DNA from 3 places in the Streptomyces sp. NPDC127084 genome. Region 3 is predicted to be linked to each of the others. Evidence: riboswitches for the same ligand, from Rfam matches in the RefSeq annotation. Region 3 holds a riboswitch; each other region holds the start of a gene.

Region 1 (7,127 bases), on a different contig from region 3:
TCGTCCGGGTCCGCGCCTTCGTACTCGGCGAGCCAGAGCAGAGCGTAGGGGCGCAGGGGCGGCTCCTCGGCGGCGGCACGCACCCCGGCCTCGGCGGGGGCGCCGACGACGCGGAGGGCCTCGAAGGCGAGGCCGCGCAGCAGCGCGTCCTCGCCGCGGGCCGCGGCGAGGAGTTCGGAGACGGCGCTGGAGACGGTGCGGGCGGCCAGCCAGGCGCGGTATTCGTCCCGGGCGGGTCCTGGGCTGAGCCCGGCGCAGGCACGAAGCAGGTCCTCGGCGGAGTGCTCGATATGGCCCGCGGGGCTCTGGGCCGCGACGCAGATCTGCTCCAGCTTGACCCAGACCGCCCAGCTGCCGAGTGGGGTGAGGGTGGCCTGGCCCTCGCCGAGGGTGAGCGCGCCCACGGCGGCGAGGCCTTCCAGGGCCCAGTCCATCAGCGCGGGGAGCAGGGCGTCGGGGACGGTCCGGTCCTCCGGGACGGCCAGGGACGAGACCGCGGCGCTCGGCGAGGCCTCGGTTGCCGGGTCCCCGTCGGGCTCGCGCTGCGGGGGTACGGCCGGGTCAGGGCGGGGGGCGCGGGGGGTGACGGGCACTTCGCAGCGCTCGTCACGCAGCTCGGCGACACGCTGCTGGAGCAGGTCCAGCAGGGCAGGCGCAAGGACGGGACCACCGGAGAGCTGAAGGAGGGTGAGGACCTGGGGGATGGCTTCGACGACTTCGGCGACGGCCGCGGGAGCGACGTCATCGGGTGCTGGGTGGATCAGCGACCAGGCGTCGAACAGGGCGACCCAGCCCCGTAGCACGGCGGTGTCATCGCGGTCCCAGGCGTTGAGGCGCCAGCCGGGGCGGGCGGTGCTGCCGTGGAGTTCGACAAGCCCGGCGAGACGTGCGCGGTCCCAGCTCGCGCTCGCCTGGTCCGGTGACAGCCCCAGCGCCGCCGCGGCCTGTTCCCGTACGGCGGTGCGCACGGCCGCGTCGGGGCCCGCGGCGGCCCAGCGGGCGATACGGACGGCGTCGGCGAGGGCCTCGCGCGCCTGACGGGCCAGTTCGGCGGCCGGCGGAGTGCCCTCTGGCGGGCGCGGAGCGGGGCGCGTACGCCGGTTCGCCACGACGCGTCGGGCTGTGGCGGTGGGACGGGGACGGACAAGACGGAGCCTGGAGTCGCGCACGTTACGGGACGTCACGGGGAGCAGTCTTCCCGCTGTCGGCCCGAAAGCCCAATCGGAAAGCGGGATCCCCTTGTCAGGATCCGGTCACGGGGTGGATGCGAGCCCGGGACAGGGCCTCTCGCCGACCGCTCGGGGTCGCTCACGGGCGGACCGGCAGCAGGCACCGGTGCCGCCCGGGGCGGCTGGTCCGAGGGAGGACGCTCAGATCAAGGGGGTGAGGAAGCGGCGGAGGGCCTCTTCGTAGCGTGCGGGGTCGGCGTTCCACATCGCCGCGTGCGGGGCTTCGGTGACGGTGTGGAGGCTGACCAGGTCCGGTCGGCGGGCCGCGAGATCCCGGGCTGGGGCCCAGGGCGCGATTCGGTCGTCGGGGCCGTGGAAGATCAGCGTGGGTACGCCGAGACTGCCCGGGTCCGCGGCTTCCCGCAGCCGGTCGCCGTGCAGCCCGGTGCGCCCCTGAGCGGCACGCACCGCCAGTGGGAGGAGCACGGAGGGGGTGTGGCGGGCGGCCGCCAGGGCGCGCAGTGTGTCCTCCCAGTCGAGCACCGGGGAGTCCAGGACGAGCCCCGCGATCCGGTCCCGTAGGGCCGAGTTGGCTGCGGCGTGCAGGGCCATCGCGGCTCCGACGGACCAGCCGTGGACGATCACGCGTTCGGCACCGGCGCGGACGGCGTACCGGATGGCCGCGTCGAGGTCGCGCCACTCGGAGTCGCCGAGATGGCCGAGGCCGTCGGGTGACCGGGGCGCGCCGCGGTCACCCCGGTAGGAGATGGCCAGTACCGGTACCCGCCGCTCGGTGAGGAACGGCATCAGGTTCAGTACGTGCTCGCGGGTGGCGCCGAGACCGTGCACGGCGATGATCCATGTGCTGCGGGGCCCGGGGACGAACCAGGCGGGCAGGGGTCCCAGTTCTCCGTGGACCTCCACATCCTCGTGGTCGATGCCGAGCGCTTCGGACGGCGTCCCGCTGTGCAGCCGCGGGGTGAAGCGGACCTTGGTCCCGATGTCGAGGCTGCCGTGGCCCACGCTCTCCAGCCGGCGGACGACGGTGTCCGCGGCATGGGGGACGTCTTCGAGTACCGGGCCCACAACCGCGTGGACCCCTGTGCCGGCGAGCCCGTACATACCGGGGCGGAGTGAGGCGAGGCTGCGGGTGAGCGTGATCCGGCCCGGCCCCGTGGCGTGCACGGTGAGCCGGGGCTCGCCGGGTACGGGGCGTTCGGGCGCGGCCTTGAGTGCCGCGTCGCTCGCGTACCGGCCCGCGGCGAACGCGGCGGCTCCGATACCTACCAGGGTGGTGACGGCCGTTGCCGTCGCTGTAGCCGGGCGCACCGTTCCAGTGTGGTGACGTCAGCCCCGGGCTGCCAGTGGGCGCGCCACCCTGAGTGACGTGCCGTGCACCGACCAGCGGATCAGCCGGTCAGCCGGTCAGCCCGGCTGACCGTAGGTACGGAGCTTGTCGCGCACCTCATCGACCTGGGTCCGTGAGAGCAGGCTCGGCCCGCTGCCGGGGACGGAGCTGGCGGTGAGCCATACGCGGCACATCCACTCCAGCTGGGCGGTTCGGTCGTAGGCCTGGTCGAGCGTGGCCCCGTAGGTGACGGTGCCGTGATTCTGGAGCAGGCAGCCCGTACGGTCCGCGAGTGCGTCGAGCATATGGGTGGCGAGCTGCTCGGTGCCGTAGAGCGCGTACGGGGCGACGCGGACGGGTCCGCCGAGGGCCGCCGCCATGTAGTGGATCAGCGGCAGCTCGGTGACCAGCGTCGATACGGCGGTGGCGTGCACGGCGTGGGTGTGCACGATGGCGGCGGCGTCGGTGGCGCGGTAGACCGCCAGGTGCATCGGCAGCTCGCTGGTGGGGATCAGCTCGCCCAGCACACGGCGTCCGTCCAGATCCACACCGACGACGTCCGGCGGACCGAGCCGGTCGTAGGGCACCCCGGTCGGTGTGACGAGCACCACATCACCTGCCTCGGTGGGCACACGGACCGAGACATTGCCCGAAGTGCCGACCACGAGCCCGTCCGCCACGGTCCTGCGGGCGGTGGCGACGAGATCCGCCCATGCCCGTACGACCGACGGGTCCCGCCGCACTTCCCCCAGCTCGGGCTGCTCGCCCCCTCGCCGAACGCTCATGTGCTGATCATGTCAGGGACCGGGTGATTCCGCGCCGTGCACGGGCTCCCGTTCCAGGCCGAGCGGCCGTACTCTCCTAGAGTCACTCCTGAGCCGTGCTGAGTTCATCTTCCGTTCACTCAGGTTGCTTACGTTCGACCGGCCACTGACGTCCAATAGAAGCCTGGGTAAATGGAACACATCACGCTTCTCCTCGGGATCGTGATCATCACCGCTCTCGTGTTCGATTTCACGAACGGTTTCCACGACACCGCCAACGCGATGGCGACGACCATCTCGACCGGGGCGCTCAAGCCGAAGACGGCGGTGGCCATGTCCGCCGTGCTGAACCTCGTCGGCGCCTTCCTGTCCGTCGAGGTCGCCAAGACGATCTCCGGCGGGCTCATCAACGAATCGGGCATCCGCACGGAAGTCATATTCGCGGCGCTCGTCGGCGCGATCCTGTGGAACCTCCTCACCTGGCTGCTCGGCCTGCCCTCCAGCTCGTCGCACGCCCTGTTCGGCGGCCTCATCGGCGCCGCCGTGATGTCCGCGGGCTTCTCGGCCGTCAACTACGGGACGATCGTCACCAAGGTGCTGATCCCGGCCGTCGCCGCGCCGGTGGTCGCCGGTCTCGCCGCGTTCCTCGCCTCAAGGCTGACGTACAAGATCGGCAACGGAGCGGACGACAAGGCGACGACCAAGGGCTACCGGGCGGGCCAGATCGCCTCGGCCGGGCTGGTCTCCCTGGCGCACGGCACCAACGACGCGCAGAAGACCATGGGTGTCATCACCCTGGCCCTGGTCACCGGTGGTGTCCTCGTCCCGGGCTCCAACCCCCCGATGTGGGTCATCGTCTCCGCCGGTGTGGCCATCGCGCTGGGCACCTACCTCGGCGGCTGGCGGATCATCCGCACCATGGGCAAGGGCCTGACCGACCTCCAGCCGCAGCAGGGCTTCGCCGCCCAAACCAGCGCCGCGACGGTCATCCTGGCTTCCTCGAACCTGGGCTTCTCGCTCTCCACCACCCAGTCCTGCTCCGGTGCCGTGATGGGCGCGGGCCTCGGCCGCAAGGGCGGTGTGGTCCGCTGGTCCACCGCCACCCGGATGTTCGTCGCCTGGGGTCTCACCCTTCCGGCGGCCGGTCTGGTCGCCGCCGCGGCTGAGTTCCTCACCAGTCAGGGCACCTGGGGCACGGTCACCGTCGCCGTCCTGCTGGTCGCGGGCTCGGGCGCCATCTGGGCGGTGTCGCGCCGCAAGCCGGTCGACCACACGAACGTCACGGCGGAGGAGACCTCCGGGATCGCCGAGGCTCCGGGTGTGGTGACCACCGCCATCGCGGCCGTGACCCCGCCGCCCACCCTCGCCACGGCCGAGGAGCTGATGGCCACCATCCCCGCTCCCGCCGGCGAGTCCACCCCCGCCCCCACCGCTTCGGTGTAAGGGAAGTAAGGAAAAACGAATCAGCATGAAGATCGACTGGGCAGCTCTGGGCTCCGTCTTCGGCGTGAGCCTCGTTGTGACCGTCGCCCTGGTGGGACTGTTCACCCTGGGCATCGCGGGCCTCTCCAAGCAGGAGGCAGCCGCCGCGCAGGGAGGCTCCGCCGGCCTGGCCCGCACGGGCGCGTACGCCTGCTTCGCGCTGTGCGCCGCGGCCGTGGCGTACGGGATCTATCTGATCGTCGCCTGACGATCGGAACGGACGACCGGTAGCAGCGGTCAGCAGCACGGAACAAAGAGCCGGGAGCCGGACATCCCAGAAGGGGTGTCCGGCTCCCGGCCTGTGTGCGCCTCGGCTGAACCGGCCCCCGGACTTCGCAACCCTTGATGTGGGCCTGCGCACACTGTCCCGCCGCAGGTCAGAGGTGAGTTGACGGGTGTTCGCGGCCCATGGTGGACTTCCGGGGCCACTTACGGCGGCAGAAGAGGAAGCCGGTGCGAATCCGGCGCGGTCCCGCCACTGTCACGGGCGCCACCCCTTCACCGGGGCGCGTGCCGAAGCCAGGAACTCTCTCCCGCCGGATCACGTCGAGCCAGGGCGCGGACCCTGAGTGAGGACGCACATGCCTGCCGAGCAGCGGGCGCCGGGGGGACTTGTCCCTGCTGTCGCTGTCCCTGCCATCACGTTCGCGTACGGTGCCACGGCCGGACTCGCCGGCGACCTGCTTCTCGGCGATCCCCGCCGGGGTCATCCGGTCGCCGCCTTCGGCCGGGCCGCGAGTGCCGTCGAGCGCCTGCTCTGGCGCGACCACCGCGGCTGGGGCGCCCTGCACACCGCGGTGTGCGCCGGGGGCGCGATCGCCGCGGGCGCGCTGGCCGCCGCTTCCGTACGCCGTTCCCGTACCGCTTCCCTGGCGCTGACCGCCGCCGCCACCTGGGCCGTCGTCGGCGGTACGACACTCGGCCGGGAGGCCAGGGCGATCGGCGGGGCCCTCGAGGCGGGTGACATCGAGACCGCCCGTGAAAGGCTGCCCCATCTGTGCGGCCGTGATCCGCAAACCCTGGACGGTCCCGGAATCGCCCGCGCTGTGGTGGAGTCCGTCGCCGAGAACACCTCGGACGCCGTGGTGGGCGCGCTGGTGTGGGGCGCGGTGGCGGGGGTGCCCGGTCTCGTGGGCTTCCGTGCCGTGAACACCCTGGACGCCATGGTGGGCCGCAAGTCGCCCCGCTACCGGCGCTACGGCTGGGCGTCGGCCCGGCTCGACGATGTGGCGGGTTGGCCGGGCGCCCGGCTGACCGCGGGCCTCGCGGTGCTCGCGGGCGGGGACCCGCGCGGTGCCGTACGGGCCTGGCGGGCGGATGCCGCGAAGCATCCCAGCCCCAACGCTGGTCCGGTGGAAGCGTCGTTCGCGGGCGCGCTCGGGGTACGTCTCGGGGGGACGCTCTCCTACGGCGGGCGCGTTGAGCACCGGCCCGTGCTCAACGGCCCGGGCAGGACCGTCGGGGTGGCGGATATCGAGCGCGCGGTGCGGCTGTCGCGCCGCGTGGGGGTGCTGGCGCTCGCGGTGTGCGCGGGCGCACGACTTGGGTGGGGAGCGGCTGCGGCCATGAGGGGGAGGCGGAAGTGAGCGGCGGAGGACTGCTGATCGCGGGAACCACGTCGGACGCGGGCAAGAGCGTCGTCACGGCGGGTATCTGCCGGTGGCTGGTACGCCGGGGTGTGAAGGTCGCCCCTTTCAAGGGGCAGAACATGTCCCTCAACTCCTTCGTCACCCGCGAGGGCGCCGAGATCGGCCGGGCCCAGGCCATGCAGGCCCAGGCGGCGCGCGTGGAACCGTCGGCGCTGATGAACCCGGTGCTGCTCAAGCCGGGCAGCGACCGCTCCAGCCAGGTCGTGCTGATGGGCAAGCCGGTGGGCGAGCTCAGCGCGCGGGGCTACCACGGCGGCAGACAGCAGATGCTGTTCGAGCCCGTCGTGGAGTGCCTGGAGAAGCTGCGCGGTACCTATGACGCGGTGATCTGCGAGGGCGCGGGCAGCCCCGCCGAGATCAATCTGCGGCGCACCGACATCGTGAACATGGGCATCGCCCGAGCCGCCCGCCTCCCGGTCGTGGTGGTCGGGGACATCGACCGGGGCGGGGTGTTCGCACAGTTCTTCGGGACGACCGCGCTGCTCGCGCCCGAGGACCAGGAGCTGGTCGCGGGCTATCTGGTCAACAAGTTCCGCGGCGATGTGACCCTGCTGGAGCCGGGCCTGGAGATGCTGCACGGACTGACCGGACGGCGGACGTTCGGTGTGCTGCCGTACGCCCATGGCCTCGGCATCGACGAGGAGGACGGGCTGCGGGTGTCGCTGCGGGGCGCCGTACGCGAGTCGGTGACCTCCGCACCGCTGGGCGAGGACGT
Region 2 (7,127 bases), on a different contig from region 3:
GAATCTCCTCCGGGCTCATGACGGTGCGCGCGGCCAGATCCGCGGCGATGAGGAACGCCGCGCCGAGCAGGGCTGCGGCGGGAAGAGCGCGTCGGGGGGGGGCGCCGCCCACCAGCCGCACCACGTGCGGCATGATCAGGCCGACGAATCCGATCTGGCCGCTGACCGCGACGATCGTGCCGATCATGACTGCGACGAGCGTGAACAGTGCGGCCCGGAAGCGGTGCACGTCCAGGCCGAGCGCCACGGCGGCTTCCTCCCCTGCAAGCAGGAGGTTGAGCGGACGGCAGACGCCGAGGAGGACGGCCGTCCCGAGGAGGACGGCACCGACGGGGATCCACACCACCGTCCAGGTGGTGCCGGCCAGTCCGCCGAGCATCCAGCGCATCGCCGACTGCGTCTTGTGCGGATCGTTGGAGGTGACGATGAGGAAGCTGGCGAGCGCGGACAGCACCTCGGCCGTCGCCACGCCAGCCAGCACCAGCCGCACAGTCGTCATCCGTCCCTCGGAACGGGCCAGGAAGTAGACGGAGACGAGGGCGGCGAGAGCGCCGAGGAACGCGGCCACCGGCAGGGAGAACACACCGAACAGGGTGACGTTGAAGACGAGGACCAGCACCGCGCCGACCGAGGCGCCCGAGGACACCCCGAGCAGCATCGGGTCCGCGAGGGGGTTGCGCACGAGTGCCTGCAGCGCCATTCCGGACACCGCGAGGCCCGCCCCCACGACGCCGGACAACAGCACTCGCGGCAGCCGGACGTCGATGACTATCGTCTCGCGGACCGGTGTCCAGGTCGGCTCGGCGAGCGAGGGATGCACGCGGTGCAGCAGGATGCCCCACACCTGGTCGGCCGGGACGCTGATGGACCCGGCCGCGATCCCGAAGGTGGCTGCGACGGCAAGCAGCGCGGCCAGCAGCACGAGCACGAGCGGGTAGGGCATTCCGGGGCGGCGGAGGGCGGCAGCGCCGGCCTCCGCCGCCCGCGTGCCGGTCGCCCCGGCCGCCGCGTCCGCCTCCTTCACGTCTGTGGTGTCGGTGGCGCCGGTCACTTGAACCGGTCCGGGTGGAGCTGCCTGGCCAGGGACTCCACGCCGGACGGCACCCGGACGCCCAGTACTGTGGACGACAGCGGTAGCACGGCGAACCGCTTGTTCTTGACGGCTGGTACGTCCTTGAGCGCCGGGTTCGCGAGCAGGAACTTCTTCTTGTCCTCGACCGGCTGGTCGCCGTAGTCGTAGATGACGATCACCTCGGGCGCGCGCTCCGCCACCTGCTCGAACGACACGTCACCGAAGGCCTTGTCCAGGTCGGCGAAGAGGTTCACCCCGCCGGCCAGCTCGATCATCTCGTTGCCGATGCCCGCGCCGCCGGCGGTGAAGGCGGTCTTGTCACCGCTGTCGTACACGAAGATCTTCACCCGTGTGGTACCGGCGAGCTTGTCCTCGACGGTGTCCAGCGTGCCGTGGAGCTTCTTCAACTGCCGCTCCGCCCGGTCCGGCACACCGAAGATCTTCGCCACGTTCCGGATCTCCTGGTCCATGGCGGTCATCGTCACCGGCCCCGACGGGCACTCCTCGATGTTCAGATAGGAGTTGATCCCGGCCTTGGAGAGCGCGTCGCGGCTGCGCCCTTCCTTCTCGTCGAAGGTGCTGGCGAAACCGCCGTAGGTGAAGTCCGGTTCGGCGGCCAGCAGTGTCTCGAACGAGGGGTACTCCTTCGCCAGGACCTTGATCCCGTCGTAGGCCCCCTGGTACTCCGGCAGGATCCTGTCATCGAGATAGGAGGTGCCCACCATGGACTTCTCAAGACCCAATGCCAGCATGACCTCGGTCGCATGCTGGTTCATCGAAACCGAGCGCTGCGGCGGACGCTGATAGGTCGTCTTCACACCGCAGTTGGACACGGTAACCGGAAACCCCTTGGCGGCGGGGTCGGCTGACGGGGCGTCCTTCCGCTCTGCCGTGCCACCGCAACCGGCTATCAGTAGGGCTGCGGCCATGGCCGACAGCAGGGATACCGGGCGCCTGCCCATCATGTGGTGGGTCCTCTCACGCAGGAAGCGGTCCTGCGCGTCCGGGCATCAGCCCGGAGCGCTCGGACTCGGGGAATGTGGAAAGTGGTGGCCGCGGCTCAGCCCGCGCCGCGGAGCATCTCGGAGCGGGCGCGCCGAGGCGGGGCGAAGGCGTGGTTCTCGAGGAGGTCCGGTCGATCTGCGACGCCCGGCCCACCCGCTCGTATCCAGGCGGCGACGTACTCGGTCGCTGCGGTGTCGTTGACGAGGCCGAACCAGGCCGCCCGGCCGCCGGCGGCGCGCCCCTCGGACGAGGGCTGTACAACGATCACGTTCGCCTGGTCACACACGTCGAGGCAGTCCGAGACGCGAACCGGCGCCTCTTCGGCGAGACGTGCGATCTGTCTGGCGTGGTCGACACCGGTCACCTTGGTGCTGCCACAGCAGCAGTCCCGGCACACCACGACCCGGCACGGAACCGGACCGGCTGATGATGGTCCTCTGGGCATCCCGACGAGCCCTCCTCTCCGGGGAAATCCGCCCCAGTCATTTCGAGGAGGCGACCGCGTGAGTCTCCTGGCTCTCGGGTCGTCGCTCGTCCCGACCTTCCCACCCGCATCCGGGCAGTGGTCTGTTCGGGATCCGCTCGCCGATCACAGTGGCGGGACCGCGCCGGATTCACACCGGCTTCCTCGTTCCGCCGTCGCCTTCGCCTGACATCATGACAGACGGACACGACAGGCCATAAGCCCGGGTGCCGGACCGGCCGGGGCGAACACGGCGCGCGAACACGGCCGCTCGCACCGCGCGCCTCCGCGGACTCCCGCGCGCCCTGTACCAGCGGCCGGTCCGTCCCTCGATCCGGTGGGTCCCGTACGGGCGACAGCGTGGGGCTCCGACTCCCCGACTCCGTCATCGCCGTCTACCACGGCGCCGAACTGCTCCCGCTCGCACTCGGTGGTCTGCTCACCGCCACCCTGGGCGCGCTCCCGCCCGCAGGGTGGGCCGCCAGGGCCCGGACCGCCACAGCCCTACGCTCCGAATAGGCCCTCAGGCTCAGAGACGGTACGTGCGCACCAACATGTTTCCGGGGCTTCAGGAACCCCTCCCCCGTCGCGCCCCGGTGACCCGTGCTGGTGCGCCTTCCGCATCAACAAACACACCGCCCCGTGGCGCGGGTCAGCCTGCCCGAGCCCGCCCCCTGCGGTCGGATGCCACTCGATGCCGTGAGCCTCGCCAAGTCGTTCGACGGCCAGGCGGTGCCCAGCGGTGTGGACCCTCGCCGTGGACAGGGGGAGCCGGTTGGTGATTGCCTGCCTCAACGGCGCTGGGAAGACCACCCTGTTGCGTCTGCTCGCCGACCGGGGGACGCCCGACAGCGGCCGGGTGGTGCGCGGGCACGGGCTGCGGCTCGGCTACTTCGCCCACGAGCACGAGACCCTGAACGAGGACCGTGGAACGAGGACTACCTGGGCCTGGTCGCCCTCGCCAGATACACGGTCGCCCGGCGTCCCCGGCGTCCCCGGCGTTGCCGCGCAGGGGGCGCCGGGCGACGCGGGCCGCTCAGGACCCCGTTGGCCGACGCACTCGACACGGGCAGCGACATCACCGCGGCCCTGCTGGCCGGCCAAGTGGCCGCCACTGAGCCCATCCTGGCGTCGACGAGCTGGCAGCGCGCGTCGCCGGCGGTCCGCGGACGAGGTCTACCCCGAAGCGGTGGCCGACGCCGACCACGCGTTCGCGATGCTGCGTCGCGGCCTGGCAGCGGACGGTACGTGATTGAGGCCCGGTGGGACCGTCAGCCGTCGATCGGCAGCAGATGGAAGTCGTCGAAGTGGAACCCCGGCGAAACGACACAGCTCACCAGCACCTCTTCGTCGCCCGCCGGACTGGCGGACTGCCAGCACCCGGCAGGGACGAGACCTTGCGGGCGCTGGCCGTTCGCGACATCGGGGCCGAGGACCATTGTCGAGGGGCTCTCGCTCGGCTCCTCACCCGTGCCCCCCAGACGCAGGTGCAGTGGGCCGCCGCGGTGCCACAGCCACAACTCCGGCGAGCGCACCGTGTGCCAACGGGACTCCTCACCGGGAAGCAGGAGGAAATAGATGGCCGTGCAGACGGACCGGCTGCCCGGGTAGTCGTCCGGACGCACGGTGATGTCGCTTCGCCAGGTCTCTTTGTACCAGCCACCCTCCGGGTGCTCGCTCATACCGAGCAACCGGGCGGTCTCGGGCTGATGCGGACTCATGACATCACCAGCTCATAGGTAGTTTCAGCGGGCTTCGCATAAAGGCACCCCACTCGATGTCATCGGGATCGATGTCCAGCCGAAGTGTAGGGAGTCTGCGTGCCAGGCACGAGAAGGTGGCCTCGATCTCGAGATGCGAGAGGTGGGCTCCGCTGCAGAAGTGCGGGCCTCGCCCGAAAGCCAGGTGGCGCTCGGTCGAGGAATCCGCATAGCGTGACGGTCGACAACTACGGGGCGCGGAGAACACACGCGGATCGTGGTTGGCCGCTTCGATCGAGGCGAGTACCGCTTCCCCCTTCCGGATCGTCCCGGACGGCAGGTCGACGTCCTCTGTCGCGACCCGCATGCTCGACAGCGCCGGCGAATGACAGCGGAGCAGCTCGTCGACAGCGGAGGACAAGTCGCCGGTACCGCCGAAGAAGCGGTAGAGGTCCGGATCCGACAGCACGGTGATGGCCGCTCGCGTGAGGATGTTCGTTGGGGTATGGCCTGCGATGATCATCATGAGGACCAGGTCGCACACCTCGGAATCGGACAGTTCGGCGCGCTCGTCCCGGAGGTTGATCAGTTCACTGATCAGTCCGTCGCCCGGTGCCTTCTCCACCGTCCGCACGATCTCGTTGACGCGCTCCGCATATGTGGCGGACTTCTCCTTGGCCAGCTCGATAGCGGCCGCACCGGTAGCGACCGAGCACAGGGCACCGAACCCGTCGCGCAGCTCCGCACAGCTCCCCAGAGGGATCCCGAGCAGCTCAGCCATGACGGCGCTTGAAAGCACGTTGGCGAACTGGTCGACGAAGTCGAAAGGCGGCCCTTGGGACACGAAGTCAGTGATGAGATCGTCGGCGATCTGGTAGATCCTTGGCCGCTGGCGCTCCACCTGCCCCCGGGAGAAAGCCTTGGTGGTGAAGCTGCGCAACCGCTGATGGCGTTGACCGTCCATGTTGATGAGCAGGCCGGAATTGGACGCCATGAAGTCGAACCCAGGGAGAAATCGCGGTCCTGTACTGTCGTCCAGTTCTCTCGCGAAGCGACTGTCCGACAGGACTTGCATGACGTCCGAATAGCGTACCGCGAGGCGGGCGACATCCCCGCTCGGCATCCGGACCAACCCGAGTGGGTCGTCCTGCAGACGTTGGTCGAGTTCAGTCGGTGGACCACCTCGCGGTCCTGCGGGGAAGGGGCAGACGGCAAGGTTGTCGGTCGTCATCACGTCTCCAGATATTCCTCATCTTGAGCCTCTGATTCCAGAATGACCAGACATCGAGCTCTTGTACCGTCCGCCGGTTCATCCGATGGCCTTTTTCAGCTTGTCGGAGCATCGCCAGTGACCCCAGCGACCGACCGGGCGCCGACAGGTGTACCGGAAGACTCCGTCCTGGCACACGTTCACCCATACGGAGAGCAATGAGGTGCGTCAGGGGAAGGAAGACACTCCCATACGCAGGGGGCGGGTATACCCGAGGTCTCCCTCGTCGATGGCGGGGGCCCGGTCCGTTGGGGTACCCGCACTGCCCGGCTCCCGCCGGCCAGGCCTCCGCCGACCAGGCCAAGATTCCAGGAGAGGACCACGATGAGTCTGCCAAAAGCGACTTTGGTGCGTAACCACTTTGAGGCCAAGGCATTCACGTACTACGACACCAAACGCAACGACGCCCTGAACCTGCAACTTGGCCATCTGGACGGCCTCTACCATCACCATTTCGCCGTGGGTGATTACGACCGGTCCGTACTGGAGTTGAGTGGCAGCGAGCAGCAGAGTGCGATCAGTCGTGAGATTCATCGACTCGAGACCCGGCAGGTGGACTCGGTGGTCACCGCTCTAGCACAATTGGGAGCGCATTCCCGAATCCTGGACGCCGGATCGGGGCGGGGAGGTACCGCTTTCCTCCTGCACCACGTACTGGGCTGCCGTGTGGACGGCGTGAATTTCTCTGCGTACCAGAATCAGTTCGCCCGCGACCAGGCGCAGCACCGGGGTGTAGCGGAAATGGTGAGATTCCACGATCTCAACATGACGGACACTCACTTTTCTGCTGAATCCTTCGACGCTGTCGTCACCAACGAGACGACGATGTACGTAGAGCTCGGAGAGGCATTCTCCGAATTCGCCCGCGTCCTCAAACCGGGTGGCCGGTACGTGCTGCTCACCTGGTGTGTCGATGACGCCCTCGCTCATGAGCAGTCGGTGGAGACGAAGATCGACGCCCACTACCACTGCCGTACGCACAGCCGACACGGCTACCTGCGCTCTCTGCTCGACGCCGGCTTCGTTCCGTACCAGGTTGACGATCTCACTCAAGCAGCCATCCCGTACTGGGAACTGCGTTCGCGGTACGACCTGGCCACCGGTATCGAACAGGCGTACCTCGACGGCTACCGCAGCGGCCGCATCAACTACATCCGCATCGTCTCCCGCAAGAAGGGCTGATCCGATGTCCACGACGCCGCCGGCGGTTCCGGGGGTCATCGAGCGAGCCCGCGTCTTCGTACGCCCGGCGCTCGCCCAGGCGGTCGCTCGCTTCCCCTCCGGTCTGGAGCGTGTCGCCGGGTACTACTTCGGCTGGTGGGATGCGGACGGCACTCCTGTCGCCGGACGCGGCAGCCGGTCCCTTCAGGCTTGCATGGCCATGCTCGCCGCCGAGGCCACGGGCGCCGACGCCGAGGTGGCGCTGCCCGGAGCGGTGGCGGTCGAGCTGATCCACAACTTCTCCCTGCTGCATGACGACATCATCGACGGCGACGACATCCGTCGGGACCGGCCGACGGCCTGGGTCGTCTACGGCACCGGGTCGTCAGTGCTGTCCGGCGATGCCCTGTGGGCCGCCGCCCTGGACAGCCTGCTGGCCGTCGAGGGGCCGGCGGG
Region 3 (7,127 bases):
TCGCCGGGTCCTGCACGGCGCTGCGGCCGTAGCTCTCGATGAAGGTGAAGATCACGTCCTTGCCGCGCAACCCGCTCAGCAACTGGTCGGGCGGTGTGGCCCGGAAGGCGTCCACGCGGGACTCCTTGGCGAACTGCTCCTTGTCCTTCAGCCCCGCACGCACCTGGTGCACCCGCTCCTGGGCCAGATCGGCCGTGGTCCCGGCGGCGAACGGCAGCCCCACCGACGTCTGCGGCCCGAGCAGCGCCAGCACCATCCACAGGCAGCCGAACACGAAGGTGCCCTGGGTTGCGACGGCGCTGTGCCGCACCACGAGGTGGCTCACCCGGACGACCGCCAGGGATATGAGGGCCAGCACGGCGAGTACCAGGAGCACCACCCCGATCTCGGCGGCCACGGCGCCCGCCCTGCCGACGGAGTCCTCGAGGAACGACGTGGCGTCGTCGAACAGGATCCAGTCGAGTACGAGGTCGAAGGGCCGGTCGAGTACCGAGAAGAACCCCATGTCGAGGAACTTCAGGACCGTCAGCACCCCCAGCACCGCCCCGCCGACCGCCGCCGTGACGCGCCTCGCGCGCGGGCGCAGGGCCTGGAGGACGAGAAGGAGCGCGGTGCCGAAGAGCGCTTCGACGGGGATGCGGAGGAAGACCCCGGACGTGAGATAGCCGGACTTGTTCGGTACGAGCAGGGCCAGGAACACCAGCAGCGCGGCGAGTCCGGTGGTGGTACGCCGGACGACGCGCGCCGCGCCCGGATACCGGCCGCGCCAGCCGCGGACGGGGGCCGGTGCGGTACTGGCGGGAGGGGCTTCCGCCGTGCCGGGGAGGTCCGGGACGCCGGCTATGTCGGGCTCGGCTGCGGTCTGTCCCGGCAACCGGACCACTGCCGGCCGCTCTACCTCATCCTGCTGTTCTTGCGGTTCCTGGCGAGAGCGCGTCCAGAGCGGCACCCGAACATCCTTCCGTGCTGGCCCGGTGAGCACGACGGCCCGGACCCGTGAGGCCCGGGGTCGCCGTTATCAGTACGGTTCGGCGATGCCATCGGTTCAAGCCGCTGCCCGTGCCCCATGATGGGGCAGCCCCCACCACTCCGGGAGTCACCCGTGTCTCAGATCACCAGGTCGCGCACCGCACGCCGCCTCTCCGTCCTCACCGGCCTCAGCGGAGCCGCGTTCGCGGCCTCGCTCGCCTTCGCCGTCCCGGCGGCGGCACATGTGGAAGTCGAGGCGGAGGGTGCCGCGGCGCTCGCCGAGAACGTCACGCTGGACTTCAGCGCCGAGTCCGAGTCCGACAGCGCGGGCATCAGCAAGATGGAGGTCATCCTCCCCGCGGGCATCCTCCCCTCCGACGTCACCTACAAGTCGGGACCGGACGGCTGGAAGTTCGCGGCCACACCGCGCGGCTACGCCGTCTCCGGCCCCGCGGTCGGCGTCGGCGAGGACGTCGAGTACTCGGTGACCGTACGGCAGCTGCCCGACGCCGAGTCGCTGGCGTTCAAGACCCTCCAGACGTACGGCGACGGGCGCGTCGACCGCTGGATCGAGCTGGAGGAGTCCGGCGGCGGCGATGGCGACGGCCACAGCCACGGGCACGGCAATCCGGCACCGATGCTCGCCCTGAAGCCTGCCGCGCCGGGGGCGAAGCCGGTGGCGCCCAGCCCGAGCACCGTCGCACCGGAGAAGTCCCCGGCCAAGTCGCCGGAGAACGCGTCCGCCAAGCCCGCGACCGGACAGCAGGGGGCCGAGCGGCAGGACGCCCAAGGCGCCCGGGAAGACGGCTCGTCGCCCGTCCCCGCCCTGGTCATCGGTGCGGTGGTGCTGGCGGCCATCGCCGGGGGCGGCTACTGGTGGAAGCGCCGGAGCACCGCTTCCTGAGGTCAGGCGGTCGGTGCCGCGGCGATCAGCCGCAGATTCCACCGCCCCGCGTGCCCGGTGAGACCGACAGCGGACAGCGGTGGCACATCGAGCCGCCAGAACGCGGGCAGCGGCGCGCCGAGCGCGTGCACGCTCGCCGCCCGTACGACCGCGGGCTCGACCACGGCCAGCACGCGCCGTCCCGAGTCCTGGGGGAGGGCCTGCGGAAGTGCGTCCAGCCAGCCGCCGATCCGCAGGCATAGCTCGCGTACGGACTCACCGCCGTGCGGCGCCGCCGCCGGGTCGGTGGTCCACTGCCCGACCGCTTCGGGACCTGCGCCGGGACCCGTGCCGGCCACCACTTCGGCGAGCGAACGGCCCTGCCAGGCCCCGTAGTCCAGGTCGCGCAGCCGGGGTTCGACCGACGCGTCGAGCCCCAGCGCGTCAGCGGTCTGCCCGCACCGTACGGACGGCGCCCTGAGCAGCACCGGGGCGGCGGGCAGCGCGGACCGTGCCGCTTGTGCCTCGCGTACGGCCCGATCGTCGAGCGGACCGTCGCCGAAGCGCGCCTCGCCGCGTACCGAGGGGCCCGCTGCGGCGCACAGCAGTGTCAGCCTGACCGACATATGGACGGATCCTTCCGTGTGATGAAGATCGCTGGTCACAGGCCCTATTGGCGGCGGGTTCACGGACCGCTACCCTCTCATCCGAAAGGATGACGGCAGACACGGAAGACCGGTGAGAAACCGGCACGGTCGCGCCACTGTGTGCCAGACGGTCAAAATCCCTCAGGGACGGGGCCGTCGGGTGAGTCAGACCCGTGACCGTCATCGCGTGCACCACCGAAAGCGGGACGCGTGTTCCCGAGGAGGTCCGGTATGGCCCAGTCCGCCATCACCCCCGAAATCCCCGTTGCCCAGCCCGTCATGGCGAAGCTCCCGGTCCGCGTCGTCGCGCCCTGGGCCGCCTTCTTCGGCCTGCTGATGCTCGTCCTGCTGTACTTCGTCGGTGCCGAACAGGGTGCGTTCTCCGTGTTCTCCGGCGAGGGCGTGCACGAGTGGGTCCACGACGGCCGTCATCTGCTCGGCTTCCCGTGCCACTGACCCGTACCGCTGAACGACTGATACGTACGGGACAGGACAACCGCACATGAATTCCGCAACTGTAAGGGCTCTGCTGGTCCGCGGCATGCTCGCGGGCGTGCTCGCCGGGCTGCTCTCCTTCGGGCTGGCGTACCTCGTCGGAGAACCGCAGGTCGATGCCGCCATCGCGGTCGAGGAGGCGGGCGCGGCCCACCACGGCCACGGTGGTGGCGCCGGCGAGCCGGAAGAGGAGCTGGTCAGCCGCGCCGTGCAGGCGACGGCCGGTCTGAGCACGGCCGTTCTGGTCTACGGCACGGCACTCGGTGGCATCACCGCGCTGGCGCTGTGCTTCGCGCTCGGCCGTGTGGGAGCCTTCGGTGCCCGCGCCACGGCCGCGCTTGTCGCGGCGGGCGGTTTCGTCGCTGTCGCGTTCGTGCCGTTCCTCAAGTACCCGGCCAACCCGCCCGCCGTCGGCGACCCGGATACGCTCAACCAGCGCACCGCGATGTTCTTCCTGATGATCGTGCTCAGCGTGCTGCTGCTGATCGGTGCGGTGCTGATCGGCAAGAAGCTGGCACCGCGCTGGGGCAACTGGAACGCGACGGTCGCCGCGGGCGCCGCCTTCACCGCGGTGGTGGGGATCGCACTGGCCTTCCTTCCCGCGGGCGACGCGACTCCGGAGCACTTCCCGGCCGATGTCCTGTGGCAGTTCCGTCTGGCGTCGCTCGGCGTCCAGGCGCTGCTGTGGGCCGCGCTCGGGCTGATTCTCGGCGAGTTCGCCCAGCGGGTGCTGGAGCCCAAGGCCGCCACGTCGCAGGCGCCGCGGGAGTCGGCCGCGCCGGTGGCCGCGAACTGACCGAGCCGGCGAGCGAGACGACGACGGACCCCGCCTGGGGGCGCGCCAGGGCGGGGTCCTTCTCGTTGGTCGCGTCAGTCGGTCAGGTCATACCAGGACCCGGGCGGGCCGCCGCGTGAGATGCGTGGTGAGGAAGGCCCAGATCGCGGGCGCCATCCACTGGGCCGGGTCCTCCTCGCCGCACAGGCTCAGGTTCGCGAGCTTTCCCTGGGGGAGCGCGCGGGCCAGTTCCTCGGCACTTCCGGGAACGACCAGGGTGGGTACGGAGACGGTGGCGAGGTCGACGTCGGTGCCGACGTCGGGGGCGTCGATGACGACCGCGGCCCCGAAAAGCTCGGGATGGCCGGCCGCGGCTCGCAGCGCGATGACGGCTCCCAGGCCCGTACCGCCGACGGCGGCGTTGCCCGCCAGTCCGAGGTGGCCGGCGAGCGCGGCGGCGTCGTCGGCGTCCCGCGCCTCGGACAGGATGACGGTGTAGCTGTCGGTGAGCCGCCGGGCCAGCGGGAGCAGACGACCGCTGTCGCTGTGGTCGTGGCCCTCGCACGAGCCTGAGGCGTGCAGCAGGACCACGGCCGGGCCCGTGCCGAGCCGGGTGGCACGCAGCAGACGACCGTCACTGGCGGGATAGCTGAACGTGTCCATGCCTCGCCCTCCGTCGCACGTCATGCGTCTTATGCTCAAGAGTCGAGGAAGTTGCCCGTTGCAACCATCCGGCAGTCGTCCGGAATCGCCCCCGCCGAGTGGCTGGCGTTTCCCCGCCGTCCGGCCGGAACGCACCTGGGGCGCGCTAGCCGCCCATCATTGCCCCGCATGGTACGAAACGGTGCCAATCGGGTAAGTGGTCCGAAGGCGAGTGGAGCACACGTGATCCGGGTACTGGTGGTCGATGACGAAGCCCTGATCCGTACGGGCTTCCAGCACATCCTTGACGCGGCGGACGATATCGAGGTCGTCGCGGCGGTCCCCGGCGGCGACGCGGTCAGGACCGCCCAGGAACTGCGCCCCGACGTGGTGCTTCTCGACATCCGGATGCCGGACGTGGACGGGCTCACCGTACTGGCGGCGCTGCGCGGACTGCCGCGGCCACCGGTGGTCGCCATGCTCACGACCTTCGACATGGACGAGTACGTGGCGACGGCGCTGCGCTCCGGCGCCGCCGGTTTCCTGCTCAAGGACACCGACCCCGAGGCACTCCCGTATCTGGTGCGGACCCTGGCCGAGGGGGGCGCGGTGCTGTCCTCCAAGATCACCCGCGCGGTCGTGGACCGCTACCTCGAAAGCGGCGCCGGCTGCCAGGAGAGCACGGCGCGCGGCCTCGGGCTGCTGACCGAGCGGGAGCGGGATGTGCTCGTCCTGGTCGCCGAGGGGCTGTCCAACGGTGAGATCGCGGCCCGCATGCATCTGAGCACCGGCACGGTCAAGGACCATGTCAGCGCGATCCTCACCAAGCTTCAAGTGGGCAGCCGGGTCCAGGCAGCGCTGCTCGCCGAACGGGCAGGCATGCTCAGGCCATCGACGCGCGCGGAGGAGCGGCCGGCTGCTGCGCGAACGGACGACCGGCCGGGGTGCGGCCGTACCGACGACCGGTCGGTGGGCGCCCGGCCCGCGAGTGAGCACGCCGAAGACCGAACCGGCGCCGGTGGGCAGGCGGACGACCGCACAGGGGAGGCGGCGCCATGATCCCCCGCGGAATCATGCACGGCGCCGTGGTCGACCACACGGTGGCCGAGCACAGCACCCTGCCCCGGCGGCTGCCCACCCCGGCGGTCAACGCCGCCCTCGTCGCGTTCTCCATCTTCGACGCCTGGATCCAGGTCGGCACCCATGACCCCGTGCTGCTGGCCTTCGCGCTGGTCGCTGCCGTGGCGCTGCTGCTGCGCCATCGACTGCCGCTGCTCACGTTCGTCGTCACGCTGCCCGCTGTCATGGTCTCCGACGCCATCTTCGCCGCACTGGTCGCGCTGTACACGCTGGCCTCGCTCACCCGCCACCGCGTGCTGCTGGGCGTCTGCGCGCTGGCCTTCACCGTCTGCGACAGCATCAAGTGGCCGTCCGCCTCCATCGACCTCTCCAGCACCCAGGGCTTCGTCTCACTCGGCTACTCGGCGGCCACCGCCGCCGCGCCCGTCTTCCTCGGCCAGCTCGTCCAGACCCGGCGCGATCTGTCGCTGCGCCTCGCCGAGATCTCCGAGGCACGTGACCATGAACGCCTGCTGACCGCCCAGAGCATGCTGTCCCAGGAGCGCGCACAGCTCGCCCGGGAGATGCACGACGTGGTCTCCCACCAGGTGAGCCTGATCGCCGTAAGGGCCGGGGCGCTCCAGGTGGGCACCCGCGACACCGAGGTACGGGACGCCGCCGCCACCATCCGGCGCCTGAGCGTGCAGACGCTGGACGAGCTGCGGCACATGGTCAGCGTGCTGCGCGCCTCCGGGGGCCGCCCCACCGAGCTCACCCCGCAGCCGTCCGTGGCCGACCTGCGCCGACTGGTCGACAGCAGCGGCATCGACGTGGAGATGTGCACGGAACTGCCCGACGGCCTCCCCGCGCCCGTGCAGCGCGCGATCTACCGCACCGTCCAGGAGGCACTGACCAACGTGCGCAAACACGCGCCGGGCGCGACGGCGACGGTGCGTATCCGTCATGAGGAGGGCGCGGTACGTGTCACGGTCACCAACTCCGCACCGACCCGTCCCGCCCTCCCCCTGCCCAGCGCGCACTACGGCCTCGTCGGCCTGCGCCAGCGCGCCGCGCTGCTCGGCGGCACGGTCACATCGGGTCCCACTGCGGACGGCGGCTACGAACTGCACCTCGAACTCCCGGCCGCTGGCAGCGCGACCTGACCGGCGCCTTACTACCTCAGCCCCTGCTCACGGCCCTGCCCCACTCAGAGCCCTGCATCCGAGCAGGGCCCTGGATCACAGGCCCTCCTGCTCCAGCTCGTGCCTGGCGGCGAGCAACTCCCGGCGCGCCTCCTCACTCACCACAGGGAACCGGGGGTCGAGCTCCATCAGGGTGTGCACCAGCACCGCGGAGGTGCAGATCCGGGCGAACCACTTCCGGTCCGCCGGCACGACGTACCAGGGAGCCGCCCGCGTACTGGTCTCCGAGAGCATCTCGGAGAACGCCCGCTGGTACTCGTCCCAGTGCCGCCGCTCCCGTACGTCAGCCGCCGAGAACTTCCAGTTCTTCTCGGGTACCTCGATCCGCTGGATGAACCGTCGGCGCTGCTCCTCCTTGGAGAGGTTCAGGAAGACCTTCACCACCCGGAACCCGTTGTCGGTGAGATACCGCTCCCAGTCGTTGATCGCGCGGTAGCGCCGCTCCCAGAGCTCGG

What was found. A riboswitch is a leader RNA that binds a small molecule or an ion and turns the genes downstream of it on or off. The one in region 3 is predicted to bind cobalamin.
Region 1: it holds a riboswitch for cobalamin, as region 3 does, so the genes downstream of both, ACFWI9_RS15990 (cobalamin biosynthesis protein) here and ACFWI9_RS21980 (CbtB-domain containing protein) in region 3, are expected to answer to the same signal.
Region 2: it holds a riboswitch for cobalamin, as region 3 does, so the genes downstream of both, ACFWI9_RS29235 ((2Fe-2S) ferredoxin domain-containing protein) here and ACFWI9_RS21980 (CbtB-domain containing protein) in region 3, are expected to answer to the same signal.

The regions. Positions count from the first base shown of each region.
Region 1 covers NZ_JBHXFA010000058.1:28,173-35,299, reverse strand. Annotated here, with positions in the region: gene ACFWI9_RS16015 (hypothetical protein) at 1-1,184, opposite strand, end outside; gene ACFWI9_RS16010 (alpha/beta hydrolase) at 1,371-2,498, opposite strand; gene ACFWI9_RS16005 (class II aldolase/adducin family protein) at 2,595-3,302, opposite strand; gene ACFWI9_RS16000 (anion permease) at 3,474-4,724, shown strand; gene ACFWI9_RS15995 (hypothetical protein) at 4,750-4,971, shown strand; cobalamin riboswitch at 5,167-5,316, shown strand; gene ACFWI9_RS15990 (cobalamin biosynthesis protein) at 5,345-6,349, shown strand; gene ACFWI9_RS15985 (cobyric acid synthase) at 6,346-7,127, shown strand, end outside.
Region 2 covers NZ_JBHXFA010000179.1:3,189-10,315, forward strand. Annotated here, with positions in the region: gene ACFWI9_RS29225 (FecCD family ABC transporter permease) at 1-943, opposite strand, end outside; gene ACFWI9_RS29230 (ABC transporter substrate-binding protein) at 1,048-2,037, opposite strand; gene ACFWI9_RS29235 ((2Fe-2S) ferredoxin domain-containing protein) at 2,133-2,522, opposite strand; cobalamin riboswitch at 2,560-2,762, opposite strand; gene ACFWI9_RS29240 (hypothetical protein) at 2,901-3,059, shown strand; partial or broken gene ACFWI9_RS29245 (ATP-binding cassette domain-containing protein) at 3,183-3,489, shown strand; gene ACFWI9_RS29250 (cupin domain-containing protein) at 3,812-4,261, opposite strand; gene ACFWI9_RS29255 (cytochrome P450) at 4,266-5,471, opposite strand; gene ACFWI9_RS29260 (SAM-dependent methyltransferase) at 5,835-6,692, shown strand; gene ACFWI9_RS29265 (polyprenyl synthetase family protein) at 6,697-7,127, shown strand, end outside.
Region 3 covers NZ_JBHXFA010000097.1:21,129-28,255, reverse strand. Annotated here, with positions in the region: gene ACFWI9_RS21995 (sulfatase) at 1-874, opposite strand, end outside; gene ACFWI9_RS21990 (DUF1775 domain-containing protein) at 1,112-1,873, shown strand; gene ACFWI9_RS21985 (histidine phosphatase family protein) at 1,876-2,478, opposite strand; cobalamin riboswitch at 2,523-2,691, shown strand; gene ACFWI9_RS21980 (CbtB-domain containing protein) at 2,731-2,955, shown strand; gene ACFWI9_RS21975 (CbtA family protein) at 3,002-3,790, shown strand; gene ACFWI9_RS21970 (alpha/beta fold hydrolase) at 3,878-4,432, opposite strand; partial or broken gene ACFWI9_RS21965 (response regulator) at 4,655-5,302, shown strand; gene ACFWI9_RS21960 (sensor histidine kinase) at 5,485-6,633, shown strand; gene ACFWI9_RS21955 (polyphosphate kinase 2 family protein) at 6,709-7,127, opposite strand, start outside.